DNA from 3 places in the Arthrobacter sp. EM1 genome. Region 1 is predicted to be linked to each of the others. Evidence: riboswitches for the same ligand, from Rfam matches in the RefSeq annotation. Region 1 holds a riboswitch; each other region holds the start of a gene.
What was found. A riboswitch is a leader RNA that binds a small molecule or an ion and turns the genes downstream of it on or off. The one in region 1 is predicted to bind cyclic di-AMP.

Region 2: it holds a riboswitch for cyclic di-AMP, as region 1 does, so the genes downstream of both, QI450_RS00970 (hypothetical protein) here and QI450_RS09135 (hypothetical protein) in region 1, are expected to answer to the same signal.
Region 3: it holds a riboswitch for cyclic di-AMP, as region 1 does, so the genes downstream of both, QI450_RS01730 (NlpC/P60 family protein) here and QI450_RS09135 (hypothetical protein) in region 1, are expected to answer to the same signal.

Annotation. Positions count from the first base shown of each region.
Region 1 covers NZ_CP124836.1:1,992,734-2,003,180, forward strand. Annotated here, with positions in the region: gene QI450_RS09115 (SulP family inorganic anion transporter) at 1-1,093, shown strand, start outside; gene QI450_RS09120 (DedA family protein) at 1,234-1,887, opposite strand; gene QI450_RS09125 (DUF5129 domain-containing protein) at 1,900-3,354, shown strand; gene QI450_RS09130 (dihydrofolate reductase family protein) at 3,443-4,030, shown strand; gene QI450_RS09135 (hypothetical protein) at 4,088-4,849, opposite strand; cyclic di-AMP (ydaO/yuaA leader) riboswitch at 4,854-5,052, opposite strand; gene QI450_RS09140 (hypothetical protein) at 5,225-5,500, shown strand; gene QI450_RS09145 (DNA alkylation repair protein) at 5,523-6,176, opposite strand; gene QI450_RS09150 (universal stress protein) at 6,249-6,707, opposite strand; gene QI450_RS09155 (DinB family protein) at 6,785-7,297, opposite strand; gene QI450_RS09160 (sulfite exporter TauE/SafE family protein) at 7,481-8,245, opposite strand; gene QI450_RS09165 (rhodanese-like domain-containing protein) at 8,242-8,850, opposite strand; gene QI450_RS09170 (rhodanese-like domain-containing protein) at 8,957-9,259, opposite strand; gene QI450_RS09175 (metal-sensitive transcriptional regulator) at 9,405-9,731, opposite strand; gene QI450_RS09180 (rhodanese-like domain-containing protein) at 9,734-10,063, opposite strand; gene trxA (thioredoxin) at 10,227-10,447, shown strand, end outside.
Region 2 covers NZ_CP124836.1:196,841-207,287, forward strand. Annotated here, with positions in the region: gene QI450_RS00955 (phosphatase PAP2 family protein) at 1-549, shown strand, start outside; gene upp (uracil phosphoribosyltransferase) at 562-1,197, shown strand; partial or broken gene QI450_RS18070 (VOC family protein) at 1,291-1,549, shown strand; gene QI450_RS00965 (HAD-IA family hydrolase) at 1,622-2,305, shown strand; gene QI450_RS00970 (hypothetical protein) at 2,348-3,082, opposite strand; cyclic di-AMP (ydaO/yuaA leader) riboswitch at 3,082-3,268, opposite strand; gene QI450_RS00975 (HAMP domain-containing sensor histidine kinase) at 3,379-5,010, opposite strand; gene QI450_RS00980 (response regulator transcription factor) at 5,014-5,754, opposite strand; gene QI450_RS00985 (winged helix-turn-helix domain-containing protein) at 6,438-7,301, shown strand; gene QI450_RS00990 (histidine phosphatase family protein) at 7,412-7,939, shown strand; gene heR (heliorhodopsin HeR) at 8,108-8,908, shown strand; gene QI450_RS01000 (TerC family protein) at 9,148-10,260, shown strand; gene QI450_RS01005 (winged helix-turn-helix domain-containing protein) at 10,376-10,447, shown strand, end outside.
Region 3 covers NZ_CP124836.1:361,312-371,758, reverse strand. Annotated here, with positions in the region: gene QI450_RS01760 (glycoside hydrolase family 38 C-terminal domain-containing protein) at 1-1,893, opposite strand, end outside; gene fdhD (formate dehydrogenase accessory sulfurtransferase FdhD) at 1,997-2,887, opposite strand; gene QI450_RS01750 (molybdopterin-binding protein) at 2,964-4,469, opposite strand; gene QI450_RS01745 (DUF6457 domain-containing protein) at 4,466-4,753, opposite strand; gene QI450_RS01740 (NTP transferase domain-containing protein) at 4,775-5,434, opposite strand; gene QI450_RS01735 (HNH endonuclease) at 5,506-6,006, opposite strand; gene QI450_RS01730 (NlpC/P60 family protein) at 6,227-7,003, opposite strand; cyclic di-AMP (ydaO/yuaA leader) riboswitch at 7,261-7,419, opposite strand; gene QI450_RS01725 (M23 family metallopeptidase) at 7,567-8,388, opposite strand; cyclic di-AMP (ydaO/yuaA leader) riboswitch at 8,393-8,631, opposite strand; gene QI450_RS01720 (metal-dependent transcriptional regulator) at 8,746-9,444, opposite strand; gene serC (phosphoserine transaminase) at 9,710-10,447, shown strand, end outside.

The DNA of each region.
Region 1 (10,447 bases):
CCGTGTTCTGCCCTGGAAGCTCCCCGGCGTGCTGATCGCCGTCGTGGCGGCCACCTTGCTGACCGCGGCACTGAACCTGGCGCCGGCGCTCCCCACCGTCGGAGCCCTGCCCCGCGGCTTGCCGCTCCCGGCCCTCGGCGGAGTCAGCTTCGCTGACGTGCTGGCCTTGGTCGGCCCGGCGGCAGGCATCGCGCTGATTGCCTTTGCCGATACCTCGGTGCTCTCCAAAAGCCTGGCCGCCCGGAGCGGAGCGCACGTCAGCGGGAACCAGGAAATGGGTGCCCTCGGCATGGCGAATCTGGCCAGCGGCCTCTTCGGCGGATTCCCAATCAGCGGCAGCACCTCGCGGACGCCCATCGCCCTCGAAGCCGGCGCCAAGAGTCCGTTGGGCGGAGTCTTTGCCGCCGTTCTCGTGGCGCTGTTTATGGTCCTGGCGCCCGGCGTCACATCGTACCTGCCCGCACCCGTGCTGGCAGGTGTGGTTGTGGTCGCCGCGGCGTCGATCTTCGACGTCCGAACGCTGCTGCGGTTGCTCAAGATGAGCCGGACCGAGGCCGCACTGCTGGTTGCCACGTTCCTGGGCGTCGCCTTTGTGGGGGTGCTGGAGGGGATTGTTGTCGCCATCGGCCTGTCCCTGATCGCCTTTGTCCTGCGCGCACTGGACCCCTACCGAACCGAACTGGGCAGCGTGCCGGACGTTCCCGGCTACCACGACCTGAGCCGGCATCCCGAGGGCCACCGGGTCCCCGGCCTGGTCATCGTCCGCTTCGATGCGCCGCTGTTCTTCGCCAATGGGGCCGTCTTCACCGATCACATCAGGATGCTCGTCGCCGGCACGACCCACCCCGTGCACTGGGTGATTGTCGCGTCGGAGGCCATCACAGGCCTGGACACCACAGCACTGGATGACCTTGTGGCGCTCGACGACGAGCTCGCGAGGGGCGGGATCAGCCTGGTCTTCGCCGAGATGAAGGGTCCCATCAAGGACCGGCTGATCCGGTTTGGGGCCAGCAGCCGGTTTGGCCCGGAACACTTCTACCCCACCGTCTCCAACGCGGTGCGAAGCTACAAGGCAGCCTTCGGCCTAGAGTAGGGCAGGGCCTCAGTCCTGCAACGTGATCACGTCGATCGTGCCGTCCGGCCTGACCGTCACGAGTACACGGCGTCCGCTCACGCCCTGGAGTTCACCGACCTGCCCGATGGCGTGGGTGCGGGCCCGCCGTCATGGTGCCTTTAGGCCCCACCCCGCCCTGACCTGCTGTTTCGCCGTCGGATTCCCTTGAGGATAAGCCAGCCGGCGACGGCAGCCAAGGCAGCGTAGGCGGCAACGTTGAAAAAGCGGGAGTACTCGTCAATGAGCCGGTACTGCGCCCCGAGCAGTGCCCCCAGCCCGATTAGCAGCGCGTTCCAGATTCCGCTCCCCGCAACCGTGAACGCGCTGAAGGTGCCGAGGTGCATCCGCCCGGCGCCGGCAGGCAACGAGATCAGGCTTCGAACGCCCGGCAGCAGCCTGCCGAAAAAAACCGCGGACTTTCCATGACGGCTGAACCAGTCTGCGGCTTTTTCACAGTCTTCCCGGTCCATCAGCGGGACCCTCGACAACCACCGAATGGACCGCTCCAGCCCCAGCCGCGCCCCCAGCCAATACAGCAGCAAGGAGCCAAGGTAGGCACCCAGGGTACTGGTGCCCAGCACGAGAGCCATGTTTATGCTCCCCTGCCGCGTGAGGAACCCCGCCAGCGGAAGGATGACCTCGCTGGGAATGGGCGGGAAGACCGTCTCCGCCAGGGTAAAGAGTCCCACACCCCATTCACCAAGGGCGTCAACTGCGCGCGCGGCTAGACCGGCCAGGCCACCCACCCCGTCGACGCCATCGACAGCAGGCACTACGCTCGGGAAATGGGAATCGTTCGGAAAATACGTGCTGTCCTCGCTCTCGTGTTGATCGGACTGGCGGGGACCGGTCCGGCGGCACAGGCCGTTACCGCTTCCGACATCGTTGTGGAGGACAAGGCGGGCGTACTTGACCAAAAAACCCTCCTGCCTGCAATCCGGCAGATTGATTTCTACCAGCCCACCAAGGTGGCCGTCTACACCTACAGTGGTGCGGCGTCGGATAACCTCAACGAGGAAGTCCTGCGCTTCGCCCGGTCCGAACATCCGGAATGGATCAGCGAGGACGGGCAAAAATGGGCGAACGGGCTCTATATCTTCGCCCTGGACCCGGTGGGCCGGCATGTTGGCACGTACATGGGCGAGGACCGGAAGGTCTCGCTGGATCAGCGCGAGGACATCCAGAACGCTACCAAGGAGCTCTTTCGCGATGCCCAGTGGACAACCGGCACCATCGCCGGCATCCAGCGCGGCGCCGAACTGATCAACCAGCCCTGGTACCGGTCCACAGCCTTCCTCGTCGCGGCCTGGGGTGCCGCGGCTGCCGCCGTGGCCGGCGCCGCGACCTGGCTGATCGTGCGGTGGCGGACCAGGCTCAGCAGCCGCAAGGAACAGGCTCGCGGCGACGCGAGCTACGCCAGCGTCAGCATGGACCTCCAGGTCACCGAACTGAACGCCGGCACCATCCCGGAAGCGTCCCGCTACGGCAGTACAGTGCTGGAAAAGCACCGGACCTTTATGGCGAAGTACCGCACGGCCACCGGTCTCTCCAACCAGGTCCATTCCTTGTCCGCCAGGGACCTCAGCCGCCGGCCGAACCTGAAACTGATCCGCAGCTACGCCGACGCCGCCGCCGAATTGGATGCCCTCGACGACGTTATCGCCGACACCAATGCCCTGCTCAATCGTGGCTCCGTGTGGGCGCCTGCCTGGGACCGGCAGCTCGCTCCGTTCCGCGCCGACCTCGCGGCAATTGAACAGATGCTCAGCAAGCGCAACGCCGGGGGCAACACGGCGACCGCAGCGGCCCTGCGTTCGTTCCGGGACACAAGCCACCGCGATATCGAAAGGTGGACGGCGGAACTCGCGGACGGAACCATCAGCCCTGAGACGGCCCTGGACCGGCTGCGGGACGCACGCACCCAGCTCTCCGAGCTGCTCAGGGACCACGCGGATACCGTCATCGCCGGCTACGCCAAAAACGAAAAGGAAGCCAACCTGATGCGCAAGGAAATGGAAAGCGCCCAGGCCGGCAGCAAAGCCAAGTACGGGCGTACCTACGAGCCCAGCATCCTTGGCACCGTGTACCCGGCCTACTACTTCTTCTCCGTTCCCACTTTCAACTCCGGTTTCAACACCGGTGTCAGCAGCGTCGGAAGCGCCCGCGGCGGCGGCGGCACCACCGGCTACGGCGCAAGCGGCGGAAGCTTCTCCGGGTCCGGCAGTTCATCCAGCTTCTAACGGTTCGGCCGGAATTGACCCTACCGGAGAGCCGAACTGCGGCGTACGCTCGAACTCCCGGGGTGCCGGGCAGCGAAGGAGTGATGCAATGCACAAAGTCATTCTGATGTTTCAGGTATCCCTGGACGGATTCATCGAGGGGCCGGGGCAGGACCTGAGCTGGCATCGGGTCGATGAAGAACTGCACCAACATTTTAACGAAGAGCTCCGCGGCATGGGAGCGTTTCTAGACGGCCGCGTGACGTACGAGATGATGGCCGAGTACTGGCCCACGGCCGCCCAGGACCCGTCCAGCACGGCCCCGGAGATCGAGTTCGCCGGGATCTGGCGGGACATGCCCAAGGTCGTCTACTCCAGGACCTTGTCGAAGGCCGGCTGGAATACGCAGGTGGTGCGCGAGGTCGTTCCCGGGGACGTGAGGCGGCTCAGGGAACACTCGGATGGCGACCTTGCGCTGGGCGGTGCAGAGCTCGCGGCGGCCTTCAGGCGGCTGGGGCTGATCGATGAGTACCGGATCTATGTGCACCCGGTCCTGCTTGGCCGGGGCAAGCCTTTGTTTCAGGCGGCCGATGACATCACGGCGCTCCGACTGCTGGAGAGCCGTACGTTCGGCAGCGGGGTGGTGTTGCTGCGGTATTCCCCGGAGCCTGCCTCCGGGCAGACCGAAGGCCGGTGATCCGCTGCCCCCAAGGCAACCGATCGACCGGCCTTCAGTACAGTGCCTGCGGTTGTGCTAGCCGGCGCGGACGAACGTTATGGGCCCCGTGGCGGTCAGCCAGGACAGCGGGTGGGCCATGGTGGCGTTGACACCGTTCATGCCGCCGCTGATGGCCTGGCCGTTGCCGGCGTAGATGGCAACGTGGCCGGACTGGACAATGATGTCTCCGGGCTGGGGGTCGCCGACTACCTTCCCGTAGTTCATAAAGCCCATCGGACCAATGTCACCAACCGGGATGCCGGCAGCGTTCAGGGCCTTCTCGACCATCGCGGTGCAGTCCTGCGTGATGCCGACCTGGCCGTACGCCACGGCCAGAAGGGTGGCATTGACCCCGCCGGCAGCCGGGGCAGCAACAGGAGCCGCTGCCGGCGCAGGTGCAGCCTGGACGTTGACAGTAGCCTTCGCGGCGGCAGGGGCGGCAGGGGCGGCAGGGGCGGCAGGGGCGGCCGCACGGGCCGGTGCTGCGGGGGCCGCCGGGGCCGCGACGGGCTGGGGTGCCTCGACCACTGGCGCCGGGGCAGTCTCAACGACGGGGCGTTCGAAGGTGATCTGTACAGCCGAGTCCGCCATAACCGGGGCGGCGACCGCGCCCTTGACATCGACGGAACTCGCGGGTGCGGAGTCGCGCTGGGCTGGCACGTCCGCTGCATTGGCGGCCATCGCGCCGCTGAAAACCATTCCGGAAGCGGCGGCGAAGACTGCGGCCTGACGGCCGATGGTGCGGCGGGTACTGCGAAGATCGTCGCGGTTGGGCGCGTGAGTGTTGCTGAAAGTCATTAGTTGAGCCTCTCCCAATGCCTGCGGGGTGAGCTGTCGGATTCGGATGGGAGGCACCCGGCCGCACGCGGACCCGATCATGTCGGGCCGTGCGGCTTCACCCCAAGACCCCTGGAGAACAGCGGGCCAAAAGTGGTTTCCCCGTCTCTGCCGGACGTTGCTGCGAGTTATCCCCGCGCCGCGGCAGAGTTAGGCAATCGGCTGGGGAGAGCCCGTCTCGGAGACAACAGGCACCTAACAAAGATAACGGAATGATCACAACATGTCACGTTGCGGTAACGGCGGACCGGGCTGCGGGGGCCCGCCGGCCCTTCCCGCACGCGGTCACAGGCATAGGATGTTGCCAACACCGTCCCCCGAAGCAGAGGCCCGAAAATGACCACTCCCCACGCCGCCCGGCCCGCTGTGGCAATCTGCCAGCTCAGTAACCAGCCGTTGGCGGACTTCAGTGTCAACACCGAACTGCTGGTCCTGGAAAACGGGGAAGTCCACGTTTCGACGTGGGACGCCGAGCCACGCGACGGCGGCTTCGATGTCCGCGTCCTGAATGACCGTGTGGATACCCTCGGCTTTATGGTGATCACGGATTGGGAGTTCTTCGACGAAAAGGCCTACGCCGTTGTGGAGCGCCGACCGGGCCACTCAGGGTAGCTTGCCGGCCGGGACGTCCGGGTCAGAACTCCAGCTCCGGCCGGTGCCGTTCCATCTCGGCGAGCATCAGGGCCACCGCGACGTCGGTGACCGCACTCTCGCCGTCCTGACCCGACTCCGCTCGGGGTGGCCGCGCCAGCGCCGATCGGGCGTGACGCACGAACCGGGGCCAGTCCCCTGCGCCGGTGCGGAGTGCGCGCAGCGGTGACAGCAGGGCCGCGCGGCGCAGCCAGCCGTCGGGATCCCGAATCCAACGGTCCAGGACACTGTCGGCGCGTACCCTGCCGACGACGTCGAGCCCGGCGATCAGGGGACCAACGACGTCGATGGCCAGCGGATCAACCAAGGCGCCCAGCCGGGCACTCCGCACAAATCCCTCGATCCGGGTCAGGTCCGTATTGGTCAGCACGCCCACTTTTGACTGCAGCAGCACAACGGCGGCGAGGCGGCGTTCAAAGACCGGCACGTCCCACAGCTCGGAGCCCAGGGCGGTGATGTCATCATGGGTCAGTCCTGGATGGCGGCGGAGGGTGTCACGGACGGTTCCGCGGACGGCTCCGACCGATGCACCGTAGTACCGGTGATTGCTGCCGTGCCTGGCCTCAGCGTCCTCGGCTCGGCTCCACGAGGACTCGCGCTGGAGGGCCGCGTCAATAGCATCACCCGCATAGCTCATGGGGATATTCTCCCGCAGACCCTGGGCTGTTGATGATCCGGACCGCCAGGGCGAGCCAACGGGCCCCGCTGCTCAGGACTCCTTGGGCCGGACAACGAGCACAGGGCAGGGCGCGTGATTGATGATCTGTGTTGCCACCGATCCCAGGTGCAGCCCGGGGAATCCGCCGTGACCACGGGCCCCCACGATAACGAGGTCGGCAGCCTTGGCGGCGTCGAGCAATGCAGACGCCGCCGAATCGCCGTGAACGACTTCTCCACTGGCTGCCACGCCCTGGCTTTCAGCAGTCTCCAGGGCAGCAGCCTGCAACGTCTCGGCTGCGCGTCGGGGGGAGTCCTCTGCCACAACTTCGCCGGCGGCCGTTTCCAAAAGTGCCGGGTACCAGGCGAGCGGGGGCTTGCTCCAGGCGGTGATGAGGCGAATCCGGCCATTGCGGCGCTTTGCCTCATCCACGGCCCAGTTCAGTGCACTGTCCGAGTTCTCTGAGCCGTCAAAACCAACCACAATGACAAACGGGCCTGTACTGGTCATGTCTTTTCCATTCTCTAGATTCAGTGGGCGAGGTGGGCGAGTCGGTCGTGGCGGGAGCGAAAGCCGGTGCCAGTGGCCTAGACCTCGACGGCGGGTTTCGGCCCCTTCGCAAAGGCTGCCTGGCCCACGTGCTGGAGGCAATCGGCAAGGGTGCTGACCAGCCGCGCCCCAAGGGTGACGGGCGGGTCCCAGCGGGTATCGACAATGCGGTCGAAGTCCTTGTCGCCGAGGGATTCCAGGAACTGCACGGTCTGCTTGTGAACCGCTTCATAGTATTCCGCCAGGAGCTCCGGGGAGGCTTTCACCGCGTCGACCTGGTCCGAAGTATGGCGGTATCCGGTGTCTTTGGCAGCCAAGGGCAGATCAAAACGATCCGCAAACCCCTCCGCAATCCAGACCTGTTCCAGTCCTGCCGCAGCGGCGAGTTGCGCGTCCTCCACCCGGCTGAGATGCCAGATCAGCCAAGCCATCGAGTTTCCGGTGCCCGCTGGCCGACGGAGGAGGGCCGTACCGTCACACCCGTCAAGGGTGTCTGCCACGGTTTCACGGAGCCGGCCGAAGGCGTCCAGCAGCAGTTCGTTGGGTTTCATCGAGTCCCCTCATCGAGTAGCGTCGCTCCGCCCCATGCTTGCACGGAGAACACTCCCCCGGATAGGGCCGAATCGATCCTAAGTCCGGCCTGATCTTCGATCCTGCGTCCCGCCTTCAGCACACGCCTTCAGCACACCGCCTTCAGCACACGCCGTCAGCACACCTCCGCCGTGCGAACGTATTCAGGAGAGCAGCGCCTGCACCGTCACGTAGCTTGCGACCAGCAGAACCAGGACGCCGAAACTTCGCTTCAGGACTTTGTCCGGGATCCTGGTCCCGAGCCTGCCGGCAAGGAGGGACGTGACCATGGCCGCGCCGGCGAAGGCGGACGTCACGGCCCAGTCGATCTGCAGGTCCCCGAGGTGTGCAGCAAAGCCGGCCACCGAGTTGATCACGATGATCACCAGTGAGGTGCCAACGGTCACAGCCATCGGCAGGCCCAGGACAAGGGTCAGGGCGGGGACGATCAGGAAGCCGCCCCCCACTCCGAGGAGACCGGTCAGGAACCCCACGACGGCACCGGTGGCGATTGCCTTGGGCAGGCAGCTGCGCCAGTTGACGCCTCCGCCGGGCAAGGCGCAGGAACCGCCGGACGCCTTGGACGGAAGCATCATCCGGATCCCGGCGAGGACCATAATGGCGGCGAAGGCGAGCAGCAAAACCTTCGGGTCGAGGAGCCGGTTAACGAAAGCACCAAGATACGCGGTAGCCGTGCCGGCTGCGCCGATGATAAGAGCCAGCCGCCAGTTCACACCGCCCCGCAGCCGGGGCAACACCGCGACGGCGGAGGATGCTCCGACCACAACCAGCGACGTCGGGATTGCCGCACTCAGCGGCAGCCCCACCCCGTAGACGAGGGCGGGGACGGCCAGGATGGACCCGCCGCCGCCAACCAAGCCCAGCAGGCCGCCGACGATCAGTCCGAACGCCGCCGCGGTGATGATCACGCCTTGATGCCCAGGTTCTGCAGCGCCTGGTGTGCGGTGGGCTCATTGACCGAACGGTTCCAGGGCATCTTGGAAAGCATCTGGCCCATGGCGCAGCTGTTGGTCGCAGCCGAGAACGTCAGCCCGGCGCCAATGCCGCCGGCGAGCAGGCCCAGTTTCGGCGAGAGGAACCTGCTGCCCACCACACTGGCCAAGACCAGGGATCCGGCTGTCATCCGGACCTGGCGTTCCATGGCCCAGGTGCTTTTGCCCTTGACTACGTTGCCGCCGGCGGCAGCGAAGGCAGGAACCCCGCCGGCCAGCACGCTGGCGCTGCCCAGGCCAACGGCGTCGAGGTACTTTCGGGCCTGTTCGGCCCGGCTTCCGGACTGGCACACCAGGACCACGCGGGTGCCCATCTTGGTGGCAAACTCTTCAGTATGTTCACTGAGCATGGGCAGCGGAACATGGTAAGAGCCCTTGATATGCAAGGAATCAAACTCGGCGCCGCTGCGAACATCGATCACCATCAGGTCATCGTGGTTGTCCTCCCAGTCCTTCAGGGTGGACGCGTCAATGGTCTGCGGCGCGGGGCGGGCTGAGGCGGTGTTGGGTGCGATAGTCATAATCTCTTTCGGTCTGGCTTGGGCGGTTCCGGCGGTTGGGCGCGGAAGCGGAGGGTGGCCTGGCAGCTCAAAACTGGGAACGATGCCCCGGCACACCCGTAAGGGGTCAGCCTGTGGGGAGTCCGGCCGCGGTCCAGTCCAGCATCCCGCCGGTCATTGTGAAGGAAGTAAAGCCGGCCGCTGCCAACTGCTCGGCGGCGGCTTCGCTACGCCGGCCACTGCGGCAGACGGCAACCACACGGCGGGATTTGTCCAACTCCCCCAGCCGGGCCGGCAATTCACCCAGTGGGATGTGCTTGGCTCCGGCGATCATGCCGGATGCAACTTCATCGGCCTCGCGAACATCCACAATCTGGATGTCGCTGTCCTTCTGGAGGTGGTCGCTAAGCTGCTGGGAGGTCATGTCCATGGGGTTGCACCTTTCGGGATGCTGGTACGGCTACGTGGCGAATCCGGCCCTATACAACATACCCCTCGGGGTATGTGGTTTCAAATTTCAGGCCCGGGTCCGGGCCGATCCCCTCGGCATCGACGTCCCGGGAGGCGCCGGCACCTCAGGCCAGGCGCAGGAACAATCCTCGTATTTCCTCAAGTGTGAGTTGCTGGCCCGCCGCGCCGTCGGGAGTTGTTGCCTCAGGTTCAGGCGGCGCCCCGGCGAGGCACTCGCCCATCGCTGCCGAAATGAGCTCGAAACCCGCCTTGTCCAAGGCGCCGCGGACAGCCGAGAGCTGGGTGACTACACTCCCGCAATCGGGCCCGGACTCGACGGCGGCAATCAGGGCTGCGAGCTGCCCGTGGGCCCTTTTGAGCCGGTTGACAGTCCGGCGCCGGCCGGCATTATTGCCCGGGGTTGGCGCCGGAACGCTGGCTACCGAGGACATGCTCAATCACTTCCGCGGCGATATAACACAGGGCCATATGAAACGGGGTGACCATTGCGGTACCACTCAGTAATGCCGCCCAGGACGTTTACCGCGTCGTAGCCCTGCTCCACCAGGTGCGCTGTGGCCCGCGCACTGCGCCCGCCGGAGGCGCACATAACGTAGACCGCACGCCCGATCGGAATGTCGCCCAGGGAGTGGCTCAGCCGCGACAGCGGCAGGTTCCTGGTGCCCGGAACATTGGCCTCGTTATACTCCTCAGCCTCCCGGACATCGATAATGGGGACCTCGGGTGCGAGCGCTGCCAGATCATCAACAGAAATGCCTTTCATACCGCTTTCCTTCCGGCCTCCCGGGGCTCCGGGCACGGGCCTAATTCTTCCATTGTGATACCCCCGGGGGTATATAGGCAAGCGCCGCCTCCCGAGCGGACAATGTCCGGAACCCAACAAAGGAGCGGTTGCGGTTATACCCCCGGGGGTATACAGTTGAGGCATGGCAACCCTCGACATCTCCGAAAAGACCTTCAACGACACCATTTCCGGCAATGACATTGTGCTGGTGGACTTCTGGGCATCATGGTGCGGCCCGTGCCGGATGTTTGCACCCACCTTCAGCAAGGCTTCGGAGGTGCACGCCGACGTCGTGTTCGCCAAAGTCGACACCGAAGCCGAACAAGGCCTCTCCGCGGCCGCCAACATCACCTCCATCCCCAC
Region 2 (10,447 bases), 1.8 Mb from region 1:
GCGCTCATCTGGGCCAGCCGGACCTGGCGGCCGCTGATCCTGATCGGAGGCGCCGCCGCGGTCTCTGTGACGGCAACCGCCATCGGCAAGAAACTGATCGGCCGGACCCGCCCGGACCACACCGACGCCGTGCCGCCTTATGAGTCATCGCCGTCGTTCCCCAGCGGCCACACGCTCAATACCACTGTGGTGATCGGCCTGGTGGTGTACCTCGCATGCCTGCAGATCACACGCACCATCGCCCGGGTGGGCCTGATAGCGGCCGGCGCGGTCTTCATCTTCGCGATGGGAATGAGCCGGGTCTATCTGGGCCACCACTGGATGACCGATGTAATCTTCGGCTGGATTCTGGGCCTGGCATGGGTCGGGATAGTGATCCTGGCCCACCGGCTCTTCCACGTCCTGCGGCACCGCGAACAGGCCGGTCCAGCCCCGACGTTTGACAACGAGGTCCACCTTAACGCCGACGCCACCGGCGGCAGCACTGCGGGTGAGGAGCGCGACGCCGGCGCCCCCGGTCCCACGGGCAGGACCCCATCCGCCGGGTGATAGTTTTGACCCATGCGCACTTTCGTTGTGGACCACCCGCTGGTCGCCCATAAACTCACCGTTCTGCGGGACAAAAACACCCCGTCCCCGGTCTTCCGCCAGCTCACCGAGGAGCTCGTCACGCTCCTGGCGTATGAGGCCACCCGCGATGTCCGCACCCAACCGGTGACCATCGAGACGCCGGTCAGCACCACAGTTGGCACCGCCTTCACCAAACCGACTCCGTTGGTTGTCCCCATCCTGCGAGCCGGCCTCGGCATGCTCGAGGGCATGACCAAGCTGGTCCCCACCGCTGAGGTCGGTTTCCTGGGCATGGCCCGCGACGAAGAAACCCTGGACATCATCACGTACGCCGAGCGCCTCCCCGAGGACCTCACGGACCGGCAGATCTTCGTCCTGGACCCCATGCTTGCCACCGGCGGGACGTTGCGCGAGGCCATCAAGTTCCTCTTCAAGCGCGGCGCCTCCGATGTCACCTGCATCTGCCTGCTGGCCGCGCCGGAAGGCCTGGCGAAGCTGGAAGAAGAGCTGGCTGACGCCAACGTCACGATCGTGCTTGCTTCGATCGACGAGAAGCTCAACGAGAAGTCCTATATCGTCCCGGGTCTGGGCGACGCCGGCGACCGTCTCTACGGTGTGGCCGGCTGAGCCAGCGCCCGGCAGCAACACCGGCGCGGCGGACCTTCCCACCAGTGGGGGCCCGGCCTGCCGGGAAACTCAACACGGGACTGGCCTGAGCCCATGGACTGGAAACTCGAACTCATTTTAGTTCCCGTATCCGATGCCGGGCTCGGGCTGCTCGATCGCGTTCGGTGAGGGCCCCAGCGATGCACCGCCGGGTACGGCACCGACCCTGCAACTCGTGGTCAGCGACATTCAGGCCGCCCACAAGCAGCTCAAGGACAACGGCGTGGACGGCAGCGGCGTCGATGTCCAGGACTGGGGACATTTCCTCTACTTTGCCGATCCCGACGGCAACAAGTGGGCGGTGCAACAGCTCACGGCACGGTCAACCGGCTCCGGACAGCCAAGGGATCCGGAACATCCGGTTGGTACGCGGCAAGATGGGACGATGACTTCAGTTACCGGCACCGCGCTTCCGACCGCCTTCACCGTCCGGGCGGTGCTTTTTGACATGGACGGGACTCTCGTTGATTCCACCGCAGCGGTGGAACAGGTCTGGGGGGAGTTTGCTGCCCGCTATGGTCTGGACCTTGCCGAGATCCTGCGCACCTCCCATGGCGTTCAGGCAGCGGACACGGTGCGGCGCTTCGCGCCGGCGGGAGCCGACGTCGCGGCCCTCACCGCGGAACTGGGTGCCATGGAACGCGCCAGGACTGCCGGCATCGTGGCATTGCCGGGCGCTGCCGGGTTGCTGCGCCTGCTGCCGGCGGACGCCGTCGCCCTGGTGACATCGGCGGACCGGCTGCTGGCAGACATTCGGATGGCCGCCGCCGGTCTTGCCTTGCCCGCCACCGCCGTGACAGCAGATCTCGTCGGCCGCGGTAAGCCACACCCGGAAGGCTACCTGCGCGCGGCCGAACTGCTCGGAGTGGACCCGGCGGACGCTGTGGTTTTCGAGGACGCGCCGGCCGGCATCGCCGCCGGCCTGGCTGCCGGGATGCGGACGGTGGCGGTAGGCCCGAACCCCGGCGAACTGCCCGACGGCGTGCTGCGCATCGCCGATTACTCAGCCGTCTTGTGCGAGGTCGGGGTCGACGACGCCGGCCGCAGCATCATCTCTTTCCGGCTGTGAAACCGTGGCCCCGTTTCGAAGGGCCGGTGCCTCCGCCGCAGCTCAGTACCAGTTGTTCGCGTAGTGGAAGTTCAGCGCCCCGCACGGTGAGCCGTAGCGTTCCTGGACGTAGTTCAGTCCCCAGTTGATCTGCGTCCGGTAATTCGTGAGGTAGTCGGCGCCTGCGCTGGCCATCTTCTCGGCCGGGAGGGACTGAACCACGCCGTAGGCGCCGCTGCTCGGGTTGGTGGCAGTAGTCTTCCAGTCAGACTCCTTGGTCCAGAGTTTGACCAGGCACTGCATCTGGCCGGCGTCCCAGCCGTGGGCACCCAGTTGGCTGGCCGCATAAGCCTGCGCTCCGGCGGGATCGTCAACGGCAACAGGAACCGGCGCGGGCTCCGGCGCCGGTGCGGCGGCGGGGGCCGGTAACTCGGCAGGCTTAACCTCGGCGACCGGGGCCGGGGTATCGGCCGGCGGGCTGACGGTCTGGTTCGCCACCAGGACGCGTTCAAAGTCGAGGTGCTGCAGCGGATCCGCGCTGACTGCCGATTTTGTGGCGCTGCTGGCGCTGCTGGCGTTGCGGGTGGCTGTCTCCGACGCTTGGCCGGCGGCGCCGGCTCCCACGAGCACTGCACACGCCGCTGCGACAACTGCCGCCCGGCGGCCGGTGGAGCCCAGGCCGGTGGTGAACCGGGACAGGGCCGACGCCGGTTTGGCGGGCTCGGCGCGGTGTCGCGACGGCTTGGAGCGCCTCTTTACATCGCCCTCAGGGCGTGTTTGTACCGTGAATTCAGTCATGGTCGCCTCTCAACGCCTGCGGAGTTAGCTGTCGGGTTCGGATGAGGTCACCCGGCCGCACGGAATCTCACGTGACGGCTTCACCCCAAGGGCGCAATGTGCAGAAATGCCCGGGAACTCTGGGTCCCCCGCCTCTGCCTAATCCAGCGGAATCCGGGAGGCGGCAGAGTTTGGCGTGCATCCGGATATGCGGTCCGAGTGATGACCGCACGCTAAAAACGGTACAGGACCGGAACGCCAATGTCACATTTCGATAACAGGAGCGGCGGGTTCGGCGCGGCGGATTGCTTCGCGGATTAGCTGGAGCGGCGGGGTGTCCGGTCCTCGGCCGGAGCGTCCGGCAGCCGAACGGTGAACTCGGTCCGGCCCGGCACCGACGTTACGCTGACAGTGCCGCCATGGGCTTCGACAATCGACTGCACAATTGACAATCCCAGCCCGCTGGTGCCCTCAGACGACGCGGCAGTTCGGGCCGGGCCGGCAGCCGCGGCGGCGAGGGGTGAGTCCGCACCCGGTGCGGACGGCAGCCGGTGTGCGCGCAGCGGCACGAGCGGGCGCGGCCGGCCGGATACCGGCGTTGTACCGGTTGCAGGATTCCTGCGCGACGCATCCGCGCGCGTAAACCTCGAAAAGACCCGGTCCACGAACTCCGGGGCGATCCCGGGGCCGTTGTCCGTTACGGTCATCACGGCGGTGCCGTCGGGAGCCCGCTGCACAGCTGTCACCACGGTGGTGCCGGTTCCAGTGTGCTTGCGTGCGTTGGAGAGCAGGTTGGCCAGAACCTGGTGGAGCTGGGTCGTGTCGCCGCGGACCACCACCGGCTCCGCTGGGAGCTCCAAGTGCCATACCCGGTCCGGTGCCATCACTTTTTCGTCGCTCACCGTCTCGATGGCCAGCTGGGTGAGGTCCACGTCGCTGAGGCGGAGCGGCCGGCCCTCGTCCAGCCGGGCAAGCAGGAGCAGATCCTCCACCAGGGTGGTCATCCGCTCGGACTGGCTCTGCACCCGGGCCAGGGACTTCTCGCCGTCTGGGGTGAAGTGTTCGGTCATCCGCATCAGTTCGGTGTACCCGCGGATCGCCGTCAGGGGTGTGCGCAGCTCGTGCGAGGCGTCTGCGACAAACTGGCGGACCTTCATTTCGCTCTTCTGCCGGGCTTCGAGTGCGTTGGATACATTGTCCAGCATCAGGTTCAGGGCGTGGCCAACACTGCCCACCTCGGTGCCGGGATGTGCTGCGGATGCGGGCACCCGCATGGCAAGTCCGACTTCTCCGGCGTCGAGGGGGAGGCGGGACACTTTCGTGGCCACCTCGGAGAGCTGATCGAGCGGCTTCATGGTGCGGCGAATCAACGCCGTGCCGGCGAGGCCAATGACAACAAGGCCGCCCGCAGAGACAAGCACCATAGTCCAAACCAAAGAGGCCAGCGTGTTCAATTTCTCGGTGAGCGGCAGCCCGGTCACGATCACGCCGCCGTCCGGGGCCGTGAAGGCTACCAGCCGGTAGGCCCCGGCGGAAAGAGATCGGTTGACCGGCTCGCTGCTCGCAGGGAGCGACAGGAGAGCTGCGTTGTCCTCCCTGGTCAGGGACTTTCGGGTGGCGTCTTCGGCGAGGAAACCGGCGCCGCGTACCGAGCCGGCCACGATCCTGGCGTTAAGGGTCCCGATTCCCTGGCCCCGGGCCTCAAGGGGGTCGGCGCGGCCGCCGGTGCGGCCAAACTCGCGGGCACGGTCCGCGGCTTGCGCGAGTTGTGTGTCGAGCTGCCTGGTCAGGAAGGAATCCATCGAGGCGTAACTGACTAGGCCGACAGCACCGCAGATCGCCACCAGAAGGGCCATGGCAACCAGAACAAGCCGGGTGCGCAGGTGCCAGCTGGAAGGGGTGTGCCACACGGGTCCGGCGGGGCCGGCCCTGCCGGAACGGACAGGCACGATTCAGTCCGCCGGCTTCAGGACATAGCCGGCGCCGCGGACCGTGTGGATCATTGGCGGGTGGACGGCGTCGACCTTTTTGCGGAGGTAGGAGATGTAGAGCTCCACGATGTTGGCCTGCCCGCCAAAGTCGTAGTCCCAGACACGGTCCAGGATTTGGGCTTTGCTGACGACCCGTTTCGGGTTCTCCATGAGGTAGCGCAGCAGCTCGAACTGGGTGGCCGTGAGGTGGAGCTCGTCACCTGCGCGCCGCACTTCCCGTGTGTCGATGTTCAAGACAAGGTCCCCGACGACGAGTTCGGCCGTATCCATTGCTGCCACCCCGGACCGCTGGACCAGCCGGTGCAGGCGGAGCAACACTTCCTCCATGCTGAACGGCTTAGTCACGTAGTCGTCGCCGCCGGCAGCCAGCCCGGTGATGCGGTCCTGGACGTCGTCCTTTGCCGTCAGGAACAAGGCCGGTAGCTCCGGCGCGAAGGCCCGGATCCTGCCGAGGAGCTCGACGCCGTCGAACCCGGGCAGCATCACGTCGAGCACCAGGACGTCGGGCCGGAATTCCCGGGCGAGCTTCATGGCCTCCGGTCCGTCGGCGGCGACAGCCACCGACCAGCCCGCCATTCGCAGGCCCATGCTCATCAGCTCGGAGAGGCTCGGTTCATCGTCCACTACCAGGGCGCGGATGGGGGAGCCGTCCGGATGGCTCAGCTGCGGGAGGTTGTTGGTCATGGAGTGCGAGGTGGCCATGGGACAACTCTCCGATCTGCCGGTTAGCTACGCCTTTGGTGATCCTGTGCGGCACCTGTGAATCCCACCCTAGCGAGCTGGAGAGGAGACTGCCCACGGCAGCGTCCTGCTGATGCGGTCGCCAAGATAAGCCGCTGGGCGGTCGCCAAGCTGCGTGATCCCGGGTCCGGGCGCTTCCCGGCAGCAGGATGACCACCAGGTGGGACGGCAGCCCCGCGTGGAGTGGCGGCCCAGTAGTCACTCAACTCGCCAGCAAAGAATTATGCATGCTCGTTGTCTCGATTTGCCGAATAGGATTCGCAAAAGGCGGCATTTGCTTACTGATCGTAAAATCTGTTGCTCGACTCGCCCTCTTGGCCGAAGCGTGATCCGCGCCACATTGTGGATATTCGTCTCAGAATGTGGAATCCAGGAGCCTTTGTTACTTGCAAGTTTTCATTGTTACGTTGCACACTTCAATTGTGAACAAGAACTCAACAGCACCTGCAGCCGCAGTTTCCTGGATCAGCGCACCCGCTGACGCAGGGAAGCGCTGTTGTCGAATGCACGCCTAACCTTTACACCCCAAAGGTTTCTAGGCATTCGCCCCAGCCCAGTGTCGGGCGCCCCTCCCCAGTATTCATTGCGGGGAAAAGTAGCATTCGAGCCGCGATGACGGCCATTCACATTGAGGTAAGCAATCCATGTCAGTTGCATCCGGATACGTCCACATCTCCGTCCGTAACGCCGGCAAAGCCGGCCAGACCTCCGGTATTCGCCAAGGCTTCGGCGACAGGGCATCCTTCGCGCCCGCCGGCTCCGGAAACAGCTTCCCCACTCCGGGTTTTGCACCCCAGGGCTACAACCCCAACTCCTATGGACAGCTCCGGGCTGTTCCGCCGGCACCGGCCACTGCGCCGACGCCCGTGATTGCCCCTGCCGGCGGCAGCCCCCTCCGCCCCGTCCCGGTTGACAACGTCGCCCGGGGTTTTGTGCTCTACATGGGTATCGATGAGGAGACAGCAGCGGCTGCCGGCACCTCCATTGCCAAGCTGGCCCAGGAAATCCGGGCCTACGCCCAGTCGCTGGTATCCGGTGCCGAAAGCTACGCCGCCGTCGCCGTCGCACCGGCCAGCGCGCCGGGCTCCGCCCTCGACGTCGTCCGTTCCACCTTCGGCGACCCCACAGTGGGCTCCCGCCAGCGGTCCGAGAGCGCCCGCCTGCAGCAGCCGCAGGATCCGCGCCCGTCCGGTGTGCTGATCGACCTTGCCCGCCGTGAAGTGGCACTCGACGGCGAATCCCTGAACCTTACGTTCAAGGAGTTCGAGCTGCTCAACTACCTCGTTGAGAACGGCACCCGTACCGTAGGCCGTGATGAATTGCTGGAGGGCCTGTGGCGCAATGCCGAAGAAGTGCCCAACGAGCGGACCATCGACGTCCACATCCGCCGCCTGCGCTCCAAGCTCGGCCGCCTCGCCAACACGGTGCGGACGGTCCGCGGCCAGGGTTACCGGTTCTATGAGCACCCGGAAGTTGTGGTCTGGGCCGCACCGGAGTACTCGATCTAGCGTTGGGCCCACACGCCCCACGCGAAAGCGTCCGTCCTTTGAACCGGGGCGGGCGCTTTTGCGTTTCCGGATTGAGCGGACCGGGTGATACCCCGCACTAGGATTGATCCATGAGCGCGCATCACATCAAACGGCTGGTGATCATGCGCCATGCCAAGGCGGATTGGCCCGGCGGCGTAGCGGACCATGACCGGCCGCTGGAAGAGCGCGGTCACCGTGATGCTCCGCAGGCCGGTAAGTGGCTGCTGAAACATGGTGTGGTCCCGGACTTTATTCTTTGCTCCAGCGCCCTGCGCACGCGGCAGACCTGCACTTGGGTTTGCAGCGAATTAGGCGACAAGGCACCGACGCCGAAACTTGAGCACGGACTTTACGCCGCCTCGGCGTCGCGGATGCTGACAGTCATCAACCACGTCCCGGATACCGTTACCACCCTGATGGTGATCTCGCACATGCCCGGAGTGCAGGACCTCGCGATGCACCTCGCGTCCCGGGACTCGAGCCACGATGCCTACATGGATGCCGCCACGCGATACCCCACCAGTGCGCTGACCGTTATGGAGACGGAGAAGTCCTGGGCCGAACTGGACGGCCAGGACGCGAGGCTCACGCACTTTAAGGTTCCCAGGGCTACATAATCCCCGGCCGACGTCGTCTCAGCGGTCCGGCAGCCTGGAAACAGGCCCGAACTGCCGGCCGGATCGATGCCGGCGCAGCCCATCAGCGGTGTGTCCTTCAGCTCGACGGGTTCCTCTGCGCCTGCGTCCCTGCTAGTGTCTGCCTCATCCACTCTGAAGGAGTTCCTGATGGCACGGAAAGTACGCACTGCCGATCAGAAGATCTCCCGGCTGAGGGCATACAACATCGTGGCCGGCTCCCTGCATCTGGTGCAGGCCCTCGGCTTCGCCTACGTACTGACCCTGCTGGGCAGCCAGGTCACCTTCGCGGTCACGGCCGACTACCTCAGCGGTCCTCCCGGTGTTCCGCTGCCGCCTGAGCGGGTAACTCTGTTCGATGTGAACGTGGGTCTGGGAGTAGTGGCGTTCCTGGCGTTGTCTGCCGTGTTCCATTTCCTCATCTCATCGCCGTGGTTCTTTCCCCGCTACGCGGCCGGCTTGAAGGCGAATCACAACTACTTCCGCTGGGTCGAGTACTCGCTAAGTTCGTCGATCATGATCTGGCTGATCGCCCAGATTACCGGCATCACGGATATCGCGGCGCTGTTCTCGATCTTCGCCGTCAACGCGGCGATGATTATGTTCGGGGCCCTGCAGGAAAAGTACGAAACACCCGGCAACGGAAGGTTCCTGCCGTTTGTCTTTGGCTCGATCGCGGGCGTGGTGCCGTGGATCGTGATCATCATTTACTTCTTGGCTCCGGGCTCCACCACGGAGGCCTCCCCGCCGGCCTTTGTCTACGGGATCATCATTTCGCTGTTCCTGTTCTTCAACACGTTCGCAATAAACCAGCTGCTGCAGTACCGGCAGGTCGGCGGCTGGCGGGACTATCTGCGCGGCGAGCGGGCCTACATTACGCTGAGCCTTGTCGCCAAGACCGCGCTGGCCTGGCAGGTTTTTTCGGGCGCGATTATCCCGGCACTCACCTAGCCGAGCGGCCGAGGGAACGCCCGGCGGGCCACCAGCGGGCGGCGGTCACTTCCGGATACCGGGAAATCCACCGGCCATTGCCGCAACAGGTGAAATGTGTTTCACTGTTCGTGGAGGGGAGTATCCCCTGGATGTTTCGTCGTCAGCCCGGCCGCCCCTGAGCGGCCCGGCGGAGCAGGCCCCCTTTGGGCCGGGAAAGACCTCCGGTTGGTTAGAGCTGACTGGAAGCGGGTATCCCCATGAATGTTCCCTTTTGGGCTTGGCTGGCTGTGCTTGGCGGCATCGTCCTGATGCTTGCGGTCGACCTGTTTGCCCACCGCCGCGCACACGTGATCCGTGTCCGGGAAGCGGCCCTATGGTCCGCGGTCTGGGTTGTTGTCGGGGTTGGTTTCGGCGCCCTGATCTGGCAGATTTACGGCCAGGAGTTTGGCCAGCAATACTTCGCCGGCTACCTGATCGAGAAATCCCTCGCCGTCGATAACGTGTTCATCTGGGCAATTATCTTCACGTACTTCGCGGTACCCCGCGAATACCAGCACCGGGTCCTGTTCTTCGGGGTCCTCGGCGCGCTGGTCTTCCGTGGCGTTTTCATCGCCGCGGGCGCGGTAATCATCGCCAGTGCCGAATGGGTGCTGTACCTCTTTGCAGCGTTCCTGCTCATCACCGGCTACCGGATGATCCGCCACCGCAACGACGTGCTTGACCCGGAAAAGTCCCGGGCACTGAAACTTTTCCGCCGGCGTGTGCCCATGACGGACGACTTCCACGGCCAGCGCTTCCTGATCCGCAAGGACGGCGTCCTGCTGGCCACCCCGCTGCTCGCGGTGCTGGCCCTCATTGAGGTCACCGACATCATTTTCGCCGTGGACTCCATCCCCGCGATCTTCGCCGTCACCGACGAAGTGTTCCTGGTCTTCACCGCCAACGCGTTCGCCATCCTGGGCCTGCGGGCAATGTACTTCCTACTCTCTGACATGATCCACCGCTTCATCTACCTCAAAATCGGACTCGCGCTCGTCCTGATCTGGGTAGGCATCAAAATGTTCCTTAAGATCGACCTCTACTACATCCCCACACCGCTGTCTCTGGCCGTCATCGCCACTATCCTGGCGGTGTCCATCGGAATCAGCCTCTGGGCCACCCGGGGCCAAGAACGCACGGTTCCCGAGGCGCCGGCATCCTCCCCGTTCGGAACCGCCTCGGCTGCGGAGATCGCCGAGCTGGAACCACTGTGGGGACGCGCGCGCCAGCGCACGGAAGCAACAACCACGGCCACCGCCGATGCCCCCGGCAACGGTGACACCGGCGGTTCCGCGGACGCGCCGGGTCCGGGTCCGGGTGAACGCAGATGAGCGGACACGAACTATTGCTTATGCCGCATCCGCAATCCGATCCCGCCAGCGCACACGTCAGCCAGGAGCAACCATGACCGTTCCGCCCAGCAGACCAGTCACGATCCTGAATCAAATGATCCGCGCCGAGCCGGCCGCATCCCCACGCCCGGCCTGGACCTTCCTCACGAACCACGGACATGTCCTT
Region 3 (10,447 bases), 1.6 Mb from region 1:
CGGGGCGGCGTTGAGCAGGAAGTCAGTGTCCCCCGCTCCCAGCACGGCCGCGGCCGCGTCGGCGATGATCGATTCGAGTTGCCGGCCGACGGCGGCGTAGTTCCGTTCGGCGTCCTGGTGCACCCAGGCGATGGAGCTGCCGGGGAGGATGTCATGGAACTGCTGCAGGAGCACCAGCCGCCAGAGCCGCTTGAGTTCTGCCGCCGGATAGGTATACCCCGCGCGGATTGCTGCCGTGGCGCACCAGAGTTCAGCTTCCCGCAGGAGATGTTCGCTGCGCCGGTTGCCCAGTTTCGTTTTGGCCTGGCTGGTGTACGTGCCGCGGTGCAGTTCCAGGTACATCTCGCCGACCCAGACGGGGAGCGCCTCGTACTCGGCCTGGGCGCGGGCGAAGAAGCCGGCAGCCGACCCGAGTTCCACCTTCGGTGATCCTTCAAGGTCCGCGGTGCGTCGGGCAGCTGCCAGCATCTCGCGGGTCGGCCCGCCGCCGCCGTCGCCGTAGCCGAAGGGAACCAGCGAAGTGGTTCCGTGGCCGTGGTCCCGGTAGTTCCGCTCGGCGTGGGCAAGTTCCCTGCCGCTGAGTTCGGAGTTGTAGCTGTCCACCGGCGGGAAATGCGTAAAGAGCCGGGTGCCGTCGATCCCTTCCCAGTTGAAGGTGTGGTGCGGCATGCGGTTGACCTGGTTCCAGGAGATTTTCTGGGTCAGGAACCACTTGCTGCCCGCGGCTTTGACGATCTGCGGCATGGCAGCTGAATAGCCGAAGGTATCCGGCAGCCAGGCTTCCTGGCAGTCGACCCCGAACTCGGCCAGGAAGAAGCTCTTGCCTTCCAGGAACTGGCGGGCCATCGACTCGCCGCCGGGCATGTTGGTGTCCGACTCCACCCACATGCCGCCGACGGGAACGAACTGGCCCGCGGCCACCTTTTCCCGGATCCGCCCAAACAGTTCCGGATACAGCTCTTTGATCCAGGCGAGTTGCTGGGCCGACGAGCAGGAGAACACAAACCCTGGATCCTCGTCCATAAGTGCCACCACGTTGGCGAAGGTGCGGGCGCATTTGCGGATGGTTTCCCGGACCGGCCAGAGCCAGGCGGAGTCGATGTGCGCGTGTCCGGTCGCCAGAAGCCGGTGGGCCGAGGCATAGGCAGGCCGGGCAAGGACGTCGGCCACGGCCGCGCGCCCGGCCGCCGCTGTGCCCGGCACGTCGTCGGGATCCATCACGTCCAGCATCCGTTCGAACGCACGCAGGATTTCGTGCCGGCGGGGCAGTTCCATCGGCAGTTCGTGCATCAGGCCCCTGAGGGTCCAGATGTCCTGCTGCAGCTCCCAGACGGTCTGGTTGAGTTCTGCGATGACGATCCTGCCGAGCCGGTACTGCGGTTCGCTGCCCGAGGTCGCCTTGTCCCCGTAAGGGGTCGCCGCGAACGTCCACCCCTGCGAGAGATCAGGGTTCGCGGCCGCTTCGACATAGAAGTCGATGGCCATGCCACTGCCCAAAAGCTTCAGCGGAATGTACTGGTTCCGCGGGGAGATGGCCTTGACGATGGTTCCGTCCGGCCGCCAGGCGATTCCCTCACACTGGAAGCCGGGAAGATCGCCGTTGAAGCCCAGATCCACAAGTACTTCCACCGAGGTGTCACCTGCCGTGCCCCAGGCATCGGGAACGTCCCCCTGCAGCCGCAGCCACTTGGTGCTCCAGGGCTTGCCCCAGGCCGCTCCGGGCTCCTGCGGCGTGAACCGCTGCCGGAGCGCCTCCAGGGCCGGGACGGGTTCGCCCGGGACGTCCCAGCTGCTGAGGTTAAGCGGCACGCTGCGCGGATGGACCGCCGGTGCTATCCGTTCGCGGACAAATCGGTCCAGACGGACTTCCGTGAGGCGGCGGTCGTCGTGCAATGTGTTCCTCTTTGAGCTGGCATGGAGGACGCCAAAATGCGTCCATTCGATGGATAAAATCTACGCCGCCGTGAGCCTCAAACCAAGCGGCCGCCGGCGCAGATTAGCCTCCCGTGTGTGCGTGTCCGTCCTCGCGGGCGGGCATACCCACCCGGTGGGCGCCCGAGTAGACGTTGAGCGAGGTGCGGCGGCTGAATCCGACAAGCGTTATGCCGCTGTTCTCGGCCAGTTCGACGGCCAGGCTCGACGGCGCGCTGACTGCTGCGAGGACGGGGATACCGGCGAGGGCGGCTTTTTGCACCAGTTCGAACGATGCCCGCCCGGAAACCTGCAGCACGGTCCCCCGCAGCGGCAGCAGTCCCTCCCGGAGGGCCCAGCCGACCACCTTGTCCACGGCGTTGTGGCGTCCCACGTCCTCACGCAGGCACAGGAGCTCTGCCGAGCCGTCCTCGGCGGTCCGGAACAGTCCGGCGGCGTGCACCCCGCCGGTGACGTCGAAGACGGCTTGGGCTTCCCGCAACTGATCCGGAAGTCCCGCAAGAGTAGCGACGGGAACCACCAGGGGGTCCTCGGCGGGGCTGAAATGTGAGGACTTGTGCACGGCCTCAATGGAGTCCGTGCCGCAAATGCCGCAGGAACTGGAGGTGTAGACGTTCCGTCCGGTGGCCGGGCGGACGACGTCGGGTCTCAGCTGGGCCTCCACAACGTTGAAGGTCTGGACGCCGTTTTCATCCTCCCCGGCACAAAACCGCAGCGAAACCAGCTGCTCATGGTTCCAGATGACCCCTTCGGAGACGAGGAAACCCGCCACGAGGTCAAAGTCGTTGCCCGGCGTCCGCATGGTGACGGAAAAGGACAGGCTGTCGATCCGGATCTCCAGCGGCTCTTCGACGGCGAGCACGTCTTCACGGTGACGGACCGGAAATTCGAGGGCCTGGGGGGATCCGTCCAGGACATATTTGTGCACCTTGCGGCGTTGCGTAACGCGGCCCATCAGGTCTTCCTAACCAACATAGTTCCATCATGGCAAGCGCCGGGCCGGGAGGCCAGCGCGTCTTCAACACCGGGCGTCAACCCAGCAGTTCACTCCAGTCCACGGGCCCGCCGGTGCCCACCGGCTTCCTGGCAGGCCGCCTGGGCGCAGGCTTGTCCTTCGCCGCGGCGGGGTCCGGCAGGGGTGCACCCCAGGGCAGCGCGAAGGCAGGAACGGTTTCCCCCAGCTGTGCGCCGTGCGGCGGGACCACCAGCACGCCGTCGGCGGCGGCCAGTCCGCGCATCATTCCCGGGCCGGTGTGCTGCGCCGGTGATGCCATGCCGTAGAGCAGCCGGAACGGCATCAGCCGGGTCCGGCCGGGGTCCGCTTCGAGGGTGGCGCCGCAGGGCACTGCCGTGACGGGCGGAACCGGCCGGTGCCCCAGCGCTGCCAGGAGCGGAGCGCCGATGGTTGATAGTGCCATCATGGCCGCCAGCGGGTTGCCCGGCAGCCCGATGATGAACCTGCCATCCGGCAGCTCGGCCAGCACGGCCGGATGTCCGGGTCGCATGGCGATCCCGTCGATCAGCAGGCGGCCGCCCAGCTCGGCCACCGAACGGCGCAGGTGGTCGGTCGCTGACATGCCGGTGCCGCCCGTGGTGATGACGACGTCGGCGGGCAGCAGCTCAGCGCCTGAGGACTCGTGGTGCAGCCCGGCAGCAGCCCCCGGGCTGTCCTCCGGTGGGTCGGTGTCTTCGAGTGCGCTGAGCCATTCGGTGTAGCTGTCGCCAATCTTCGTTTCGCCGGTACAGATCCCCCCGAGCATTTCCACCACGCCTGCCAGCTGGGGACCGAAGGTGTCGCGCACTTTCCCCGGCTCCGGAATCCCGGCTGCCAGCACCTCGGATCCGGTAAATACCAGCCGGACCACGGCTTGGCCCTGCACCGGGAGGCTGTCGTGGCCAGCCAGGGCGGCAAGGGCCAGGTGCGCAGGGTTGAGCAGGGTACCGCCCTTAATCAGCAGCGCGCCAGCGGCGGCTTCCTCCCCTGCTTTCCGGATGTGCTCGCCGTTTCGCGGCTCGCCGGGCTTCGCAGCTCCACCGAGCTTTAGGACCGGAAGCCCATCCTCGTCGGCAACAATGGTGCCGCTTTCGCTGCGCAGCACAGCCTTCGCCCCGGCCGGGATCAGCCCGCCGGTAACAATCGGGCTTGCTTGGTGCGGAGCCAGCCGCTGGCCTGGTTCGGCAAGGATCCACGGTCCGCTTCCATTGACGGACCAGCCATCCATGGCTGAGGACGCGTAATGCGGCATGTCCACGAGCGCTTCCACATCAGCGGCCAGGGTCCGCCCCAGAGCGGCACGGAGGGCCACGGGAGCGGCGGGGACGGGGGTTGCACAGGTGAAGGCGAGCTCCCGGGCTTCCTGCCAGGTGTGGGCCAAGTGCCGATGCGGCCTGGCTTCCGCCGCATCGGTCCTGACTGCTGGACGGTCCGCGGCCTCACCGGCCTCACCGGCGTCCACCCCGGCCAGGGGGCCGCTGAGCCCGGGCTCGGGCACTTCCCCCGCTCCAACTGCACTGCCCCTAAGGGGTGCAGTGGTCATGCGTCGGATGCTTCGTTGGCTGCGTAGTCCTTGGCGAGTTTGCGGGCCACGGCCATCGCAGCCTGCATCGAGACGGCATCCGTGGCCTGGCCGGAACCGGAGGCCAGGCCCGCGGCAAAGCCGGCGATGAAGGTCGTTAGGGGGGCCGCGGGGCGCACCACTGAGTGCGCCGCGACCCCTGCCAGGGACAGGACCTCGTTGATGTCAATTTCGACGCCGTCCAGTTCCAGGGCCTGGAGCAGGGCGCGGCACCACTCTTCCAGAGTTTCATCCTGGCTTTTCACCGTTTGCCTCCAAGTTTGAGTTCAGCCGGGGAGCCCCGGGCCGGATGCCGGGTTGTCGGCTGTCGCGGGTATGGCACCGGCCGGTTCGCTTACCCCTAACGCGGCGGCATCGCCCCACGTGTCCACATCATCGGTAGACCCCTGGGGGACGTTGACTTCCCGCACCTCCAGCCTAGCAAGAAGGGCGAACACGGACGCGTTTTCGAGCGCGCCGCGCTGCGAAGCCTCCGCGGCGCAACGTAAAAGCACAGTTGTGCCATATAGACCGACAAGCGGCTGCCGCCGACCCTCCGCCGAGACGGCCATCAGGCCATCACCAGGCGGTGCTTCCGCCGCTGCGTCCAGCAGCGCCTGGACGGCGGCACCTGCCCCGGGCATGTCAACGGCCAGGACAAGGGTGTACGGGGCCCGGGGCCGGGCGCCGCGGCTGCGTTCCAGCGCAGCCAGGCCTTCGGCGACGGCGGCGGCCGGTCCGGCAAAGGGCGGGTCCTCGCGGCAGCGCACCACACCTCGGGGCAGCGGTCCCGGGTCGGGCCCCACGACGGCTACAGCCACCGCGCCCCGCGCAGAACGCAGGGCACCCTCCAGGAGGGTGGCGCCGTCGTGGATCAGTCCGGACTTGGGGACACCTCCGAGCCGGGAGGACCGGCCCCCGGCGAGAATAACAGCATCGAATTCCACCGGCCCAGCCTAGCGCCCTCCAGGCCCGCCACCGAAGCCCACGACCGGGTCCGAGCCAACGCCGGCCGGATTCAGGCAGCGGATTCCGGCAGCAGGAAAGGGTCCCAGGCCGGTGTTGGTTTCTCCAGCTCTTTGATTTGCCAGATGGTGCCCCTCGGTGGTGCCGGGCTGAACCCGAGCTTCCAACCCATCTCCGCCGGGGTGTGGTCCCCTTTGGCGTTGTTGCACCGCAGGCAGGCAGCAACCAGGTTCTCCCAGGAATCCGCGCCGCCCCTTGATTTGGGCTGGACATGGTCGATGGTGTGCGCGGCTTTGCCGCAGTAGGCGCACCGGTGTCCGTCCCGGCGGAGCACACCGCGGCGGCTCACCGCCGTAGTGGTGTTGTACCGGGGCCTGATATACCGGTTCAGCAGTATCACTGACGGCCGGCCCAGCACATCCTGCGGCCCAACCACAGGTTCGCCGCCTTCCGCCACAACACTGGCCTTCCCGGTCAGCACAAGGACAAGCGCCCGGCGGAAGGTCACCACCGCCAGCGGCTCATATCCAGCATTAAGAACGAGAGTGCGCATCCGCATACCTCTTCACGGCCGCACCCGCCAGGGGCACGAGGGCCGGCTGCCCTGTGCATGGTCGGGCTATGGATCGACAAAACAAGAGTAAACACGGACATGGCAATTCGCCGAATCTTTTTTGCTCTCCCCTGCCCGTGTCGGCCGAAGTTCACGGATCGGCAACACAAAGGACCCCCGCCGTTTGGCGGGGGTCCTTTGTGTTGCTAAAGCTGCTGTCTTAGCCGCCGACGCGGATGAAGACCGGGCCGGAGCCGACGTTGACCGTCTGCAGGGAGGTGGTTCCACCGTTCCAGCCGCCGTGAACGGCCATGCCGTTGCCGACGTAGACGGCGATGTGGGCCATGCCGGCGCCACCGTTCTGGTAGTAGGCAAGATCGCCCGGCTGTGCCTCGGCGGCGCTCACCGTGCGGCCGAGGGACAGGTAACCTGCCGGCCAGCCGTGGTAGTTGATGCCTGCGGCAGCGAGCGCGTTCGTGGCCAGTGCGGTGCAGTCCTGGCTTACACCGAGCTGGGCATAAGCTGCAGCGGCGATCGTTGCGCCCATGCCGCTGGCGACGGCCGGCGCCTTGGAAACGGCTGCTACCGCGGTGCCGGTGGCGGCAGTTGCGGCAGCAGCGACCTGGGTACCGGCCGCTTTGGCAGCAGGCGTTTCCTGGACCTTCACAACGGGCTTCGGGGCCTCAACAACCGGAGCCGGGGTGGTGGTGACGGCCGGCTTCTCGAAGGAGATCGCGATAGTGGAAGCAGCCGAGATGGCAGCCGGGGTGCTCGACTGGACGTCGAGTGTGGAAGCGGAGGCGGATTCGCGCTGAACGTTGGCCTCAGCAGCGTTGGCTGCGATACCGCTGGTCAGGACGAGGCCGGAAGCAGCAGCGATGACTGCGGCCTGGCGACCCATGCCGCCGGCGTTGCCGCCGACAGCCTTGGCAATGACGGCCAGCGAGTTGGTCTTGGTGACCTCGGCGCGATGCCGTGCGTTTGCACGAGTAGTCATTAAGTTCTCTCTTTCGTGTTCCTGGTCCGCGCTTTTAGGCGCGGGCTGAGGACGCTCCGGCATCTTGGGGGTACGCCGGATCGCCCCGAAAATGGGTTACTTAGCGAAGGGTGTACTGCGAAGACGCGCCAAAAGCGGCAACCGTGTGGCCTGCGGTCCGGGCACCGGCAAGGCCGGCGCGATCATTGGATTCCAGCGGGCTCGAAAGAGCAGCGCAAGCGCGGTGAAGCGCGGAATTTTGGCGTGTATGCACGAAAGTAGCCTCTCCCAATGCCTGCGAGGTGAGCTGTCGGATTCGGATGGGAGTCACCCGGCCGCGCTGCTTCCTGGGAAGCTTTGCGACTTAACCCCAAGGCCTTCTTGCGAAGACCAAAATTGGTTCCCCCGCCCCTGCCAGACGATGTCATGCGAACGGACCTTGAGCGGTGGCAGAGCTAGGCAATCCACTCAAGAGCGCCAACTTCGAAAAAGTTGGCGTAGCTCAAACTTTACAGCAGTTGGACCCTAATGTCACATTCGGATCACGGCGTGTCCCCAGAATGCGAGAGTGTTCCCTCAACTTTTCAGAGCCATCCGGTCGGGTCGACGACTTCGCCGTTGACCATAACCTCGAAGTGGAGGTGGCAGCCGGTGGAGGCGCCGGTGGTACCGCTAAGAGCCACAACATCCCCGCGGGAGACCTGCTGGCCCACCTTCACGCTGGCGGAGGACAGGTGGTTGTAGGTGGTCTCCAGGCCGTTGCCGTGGTCGATCACCACGCGGTTACCACCGCCGTAGGGGTGCCAGCCGGTGAATGTCACGGTGCCGCTCGCGGCAGCGTGGACGACGGTGCCGCACTGCGCCGAGTAGTCCTGCCCGCGGTGGAACTCGCCCGAGCCTCCGGTGATGGGGCTGACGCGGTAGCCAAACGGCGACGCCGTGACCATCTGGTCCAGCGGCGCCCCAAGGCTGCCTGCGGAGGCCGCCCGGGTGATCGAGCCGGCGGACTGTGCACTGAGTAACTGCTTGAGCTTTCCGTCCGGATCGCCCTTGGTGGTTACGGCAGTGCGGCTGAAGTCGATCTTGGCCTCTGCTGCTGTCACATCCGGCTGCACGACTGCCGGGCTGGCTGCCGCGCCGGAGCCGGCGTCAGTGGCCAGAACAGGGCCAGTCGCGGGAACTGTGACGGTGAGGGCCAAGCCCGCAGCGGCCAGTGCAATACCCGCCTTTTGCCCTACACCGCTTGCGGCGGCAAAATCCGTTACTTGGCGGAAGGGGCTGCGGCGATCCCTGCGCGCGTCACGGTGCGCGTCGCGCGGACGCTCTGCCGTGATGGCAGCGGCGGGACGCGGCTCCGAGGCAGGGCCGCTCGCACGACGGCGGCCCTTGGCGGTCTGGGTGGTCAACAACGGTTCCTCTCTGGAGAGCCTGCGGAGTTAGCTGTCGGATTCGGGTCAGAGAGATCAACGACCCGGTCCGCCGTGGCAAGCAATCACGCACAGGGGCATCCGATGGATTCCGTGTTTGTGGGTACTTGCCGCTGACGGTCTTCACCCCAAGGCCGCTAAACAGCCAAAAGTGGTTCCCCCGCCCCTGCCAGGAGATGATTCTGCGACTGTTCCGCTGGCAGGGCTCGGCTTCGGATCAGATAACGCTTTGGTATCGGTACTAGTCTCCAACTATAGGCGATTAAGCCGTCCAGAGATAAATCCGTTATCAGCTTGTGGACAACTCTCGGATGGCCCCGGGCTGTCGCGGCAACCTCAGGAACCGATGGTTACAAAGACGTGGGCCGCGACCTCAGGCGGTAGTTCAAGGGCACCTTCGATGTCAGGAACGCGCACCGAAATGTACTCCCCCACGCGCTCCAGGGATACCAGGGCGCCGGGGCGGATGCCGCCTTCATCGAGCTGGACCAGCAGTTCCGGCTCCACTTGGATGGGCTCGGCCAGCCGGTTGACCCTGACACTGGAATCAGGACCATAGCCGGCCATGGCTTCGAGCAGATTCACGACGCCGTCAGGGTTGGGGTCGGCGGGCAGGCCGCCCAGTTCCGCCAGACCCGGGATCGGATTGCCATAGGGCGAGACGGTGGGATGGTTGAGAAGTTCGAAGATCCGCCGCTCCACCCGTTCGCTCATCACATGTTCCCAGCGGCAGGCCTCCTCATGGACGTAGGCCCAGTCGAGTCCGATGACGTCGGCCAGCAGCCGCTCGGCAAGCCGGTGCTTGCGCATGACTTCGATGGCGCGCTTCCGGCCAACCCCGGTCAGTTCAAGGTGGCGGTCTCCGGAGACAACCACAAGCCCGTCGCGTTCCATCCGGCCGACGGTCTGGGAAACAGTGGGACCGGAGTGGCGCAGCCGTTCGGCGATGCGGGCGCGAAGGGCGACGATGTTCTCTTCTTCAAGTTCCAGAATGGTCCGAAGATACATCTCGGTTGTATCGATCAGATCCGTCATTCAGCTCAGCTCCTCGAGCGCCGTCCTTGCGTGATTTCCACCGTACCGTGCGCTGCCGGCAACCTGGCGGGCTCCGCCGTACGTTCGCAGGCCAGCTTAGCCTAATTTGAGTTACTCCGGATAATCTCAATGACCGGACTGTGACGGTCCCTTTTGCCTCCCCCGCGGGACAGTCAGGCAGAATGAAACAACAGGCTCCGCCGCAGCCACCCTGCCGGGCCGTCACCCGAGCCACCCGTAGTACCAGCCGAAAATTGGAGCCACTGTGAGCGACACCAGCATCACGATTCCCGCAAACCTCCTTCCAAAGGACGGCCGGTTCGGCGCCGGGCCGTCCAAGGTCCGCCCGGAACAGATGGCGGCACTCGCCGCGGCGACAAAGCTGCTGGGCACGTCGCACCGCCAGGCGCCGGTCAAGAACCTGGTCGGGTCGGTCCGGAACGGGCTCAGCGCGTTCTTCCGCGCACCTGAGGGCTATGAGGTCATCCTGGGCGTCGGCGGATCAACCGCGTTCTGGGATATTGCCAGCTTCGGCCTGGTGGAGAACAAGGCACAGCACTTGTCCTTTGGCGAGTTTGGCTCCAAGTTCGCTGCCGCAACCAACAAGGCACCGTTCCTGGCCGATTCCGCCATCATCAAGTCGGAGCCGGGCACCCGTCCGCAAGCCCGGGCCGAAGCCGGCGTCGACGTTTACGCGTGGCCGCAGAATGAGACGTCCACCGGCGTCGCGGCTCCGGTGCGGCGCGTCGAAGGCGCCGATGAGGGTTCGCTCGTCCTGGTGGACGCAACGTCAGCTGCCGGCGGACTGGACGTCGACGTCGCGGAAGCGGATGTGTACTACTTCGCTCCGCAGAAGAACTTTGCTTCCGACGGCGGGCTTTGGCTTGGTTTGTTCTCCCCGGCCGCGCTGGAGCGTGCGGCCCGGATCAAGGCCGGCGGCCGCTGGATCCCGGACTTCCTGGACCTCCAAACCGCGGTTGAGAACTCCAGGCTGAACCAGACC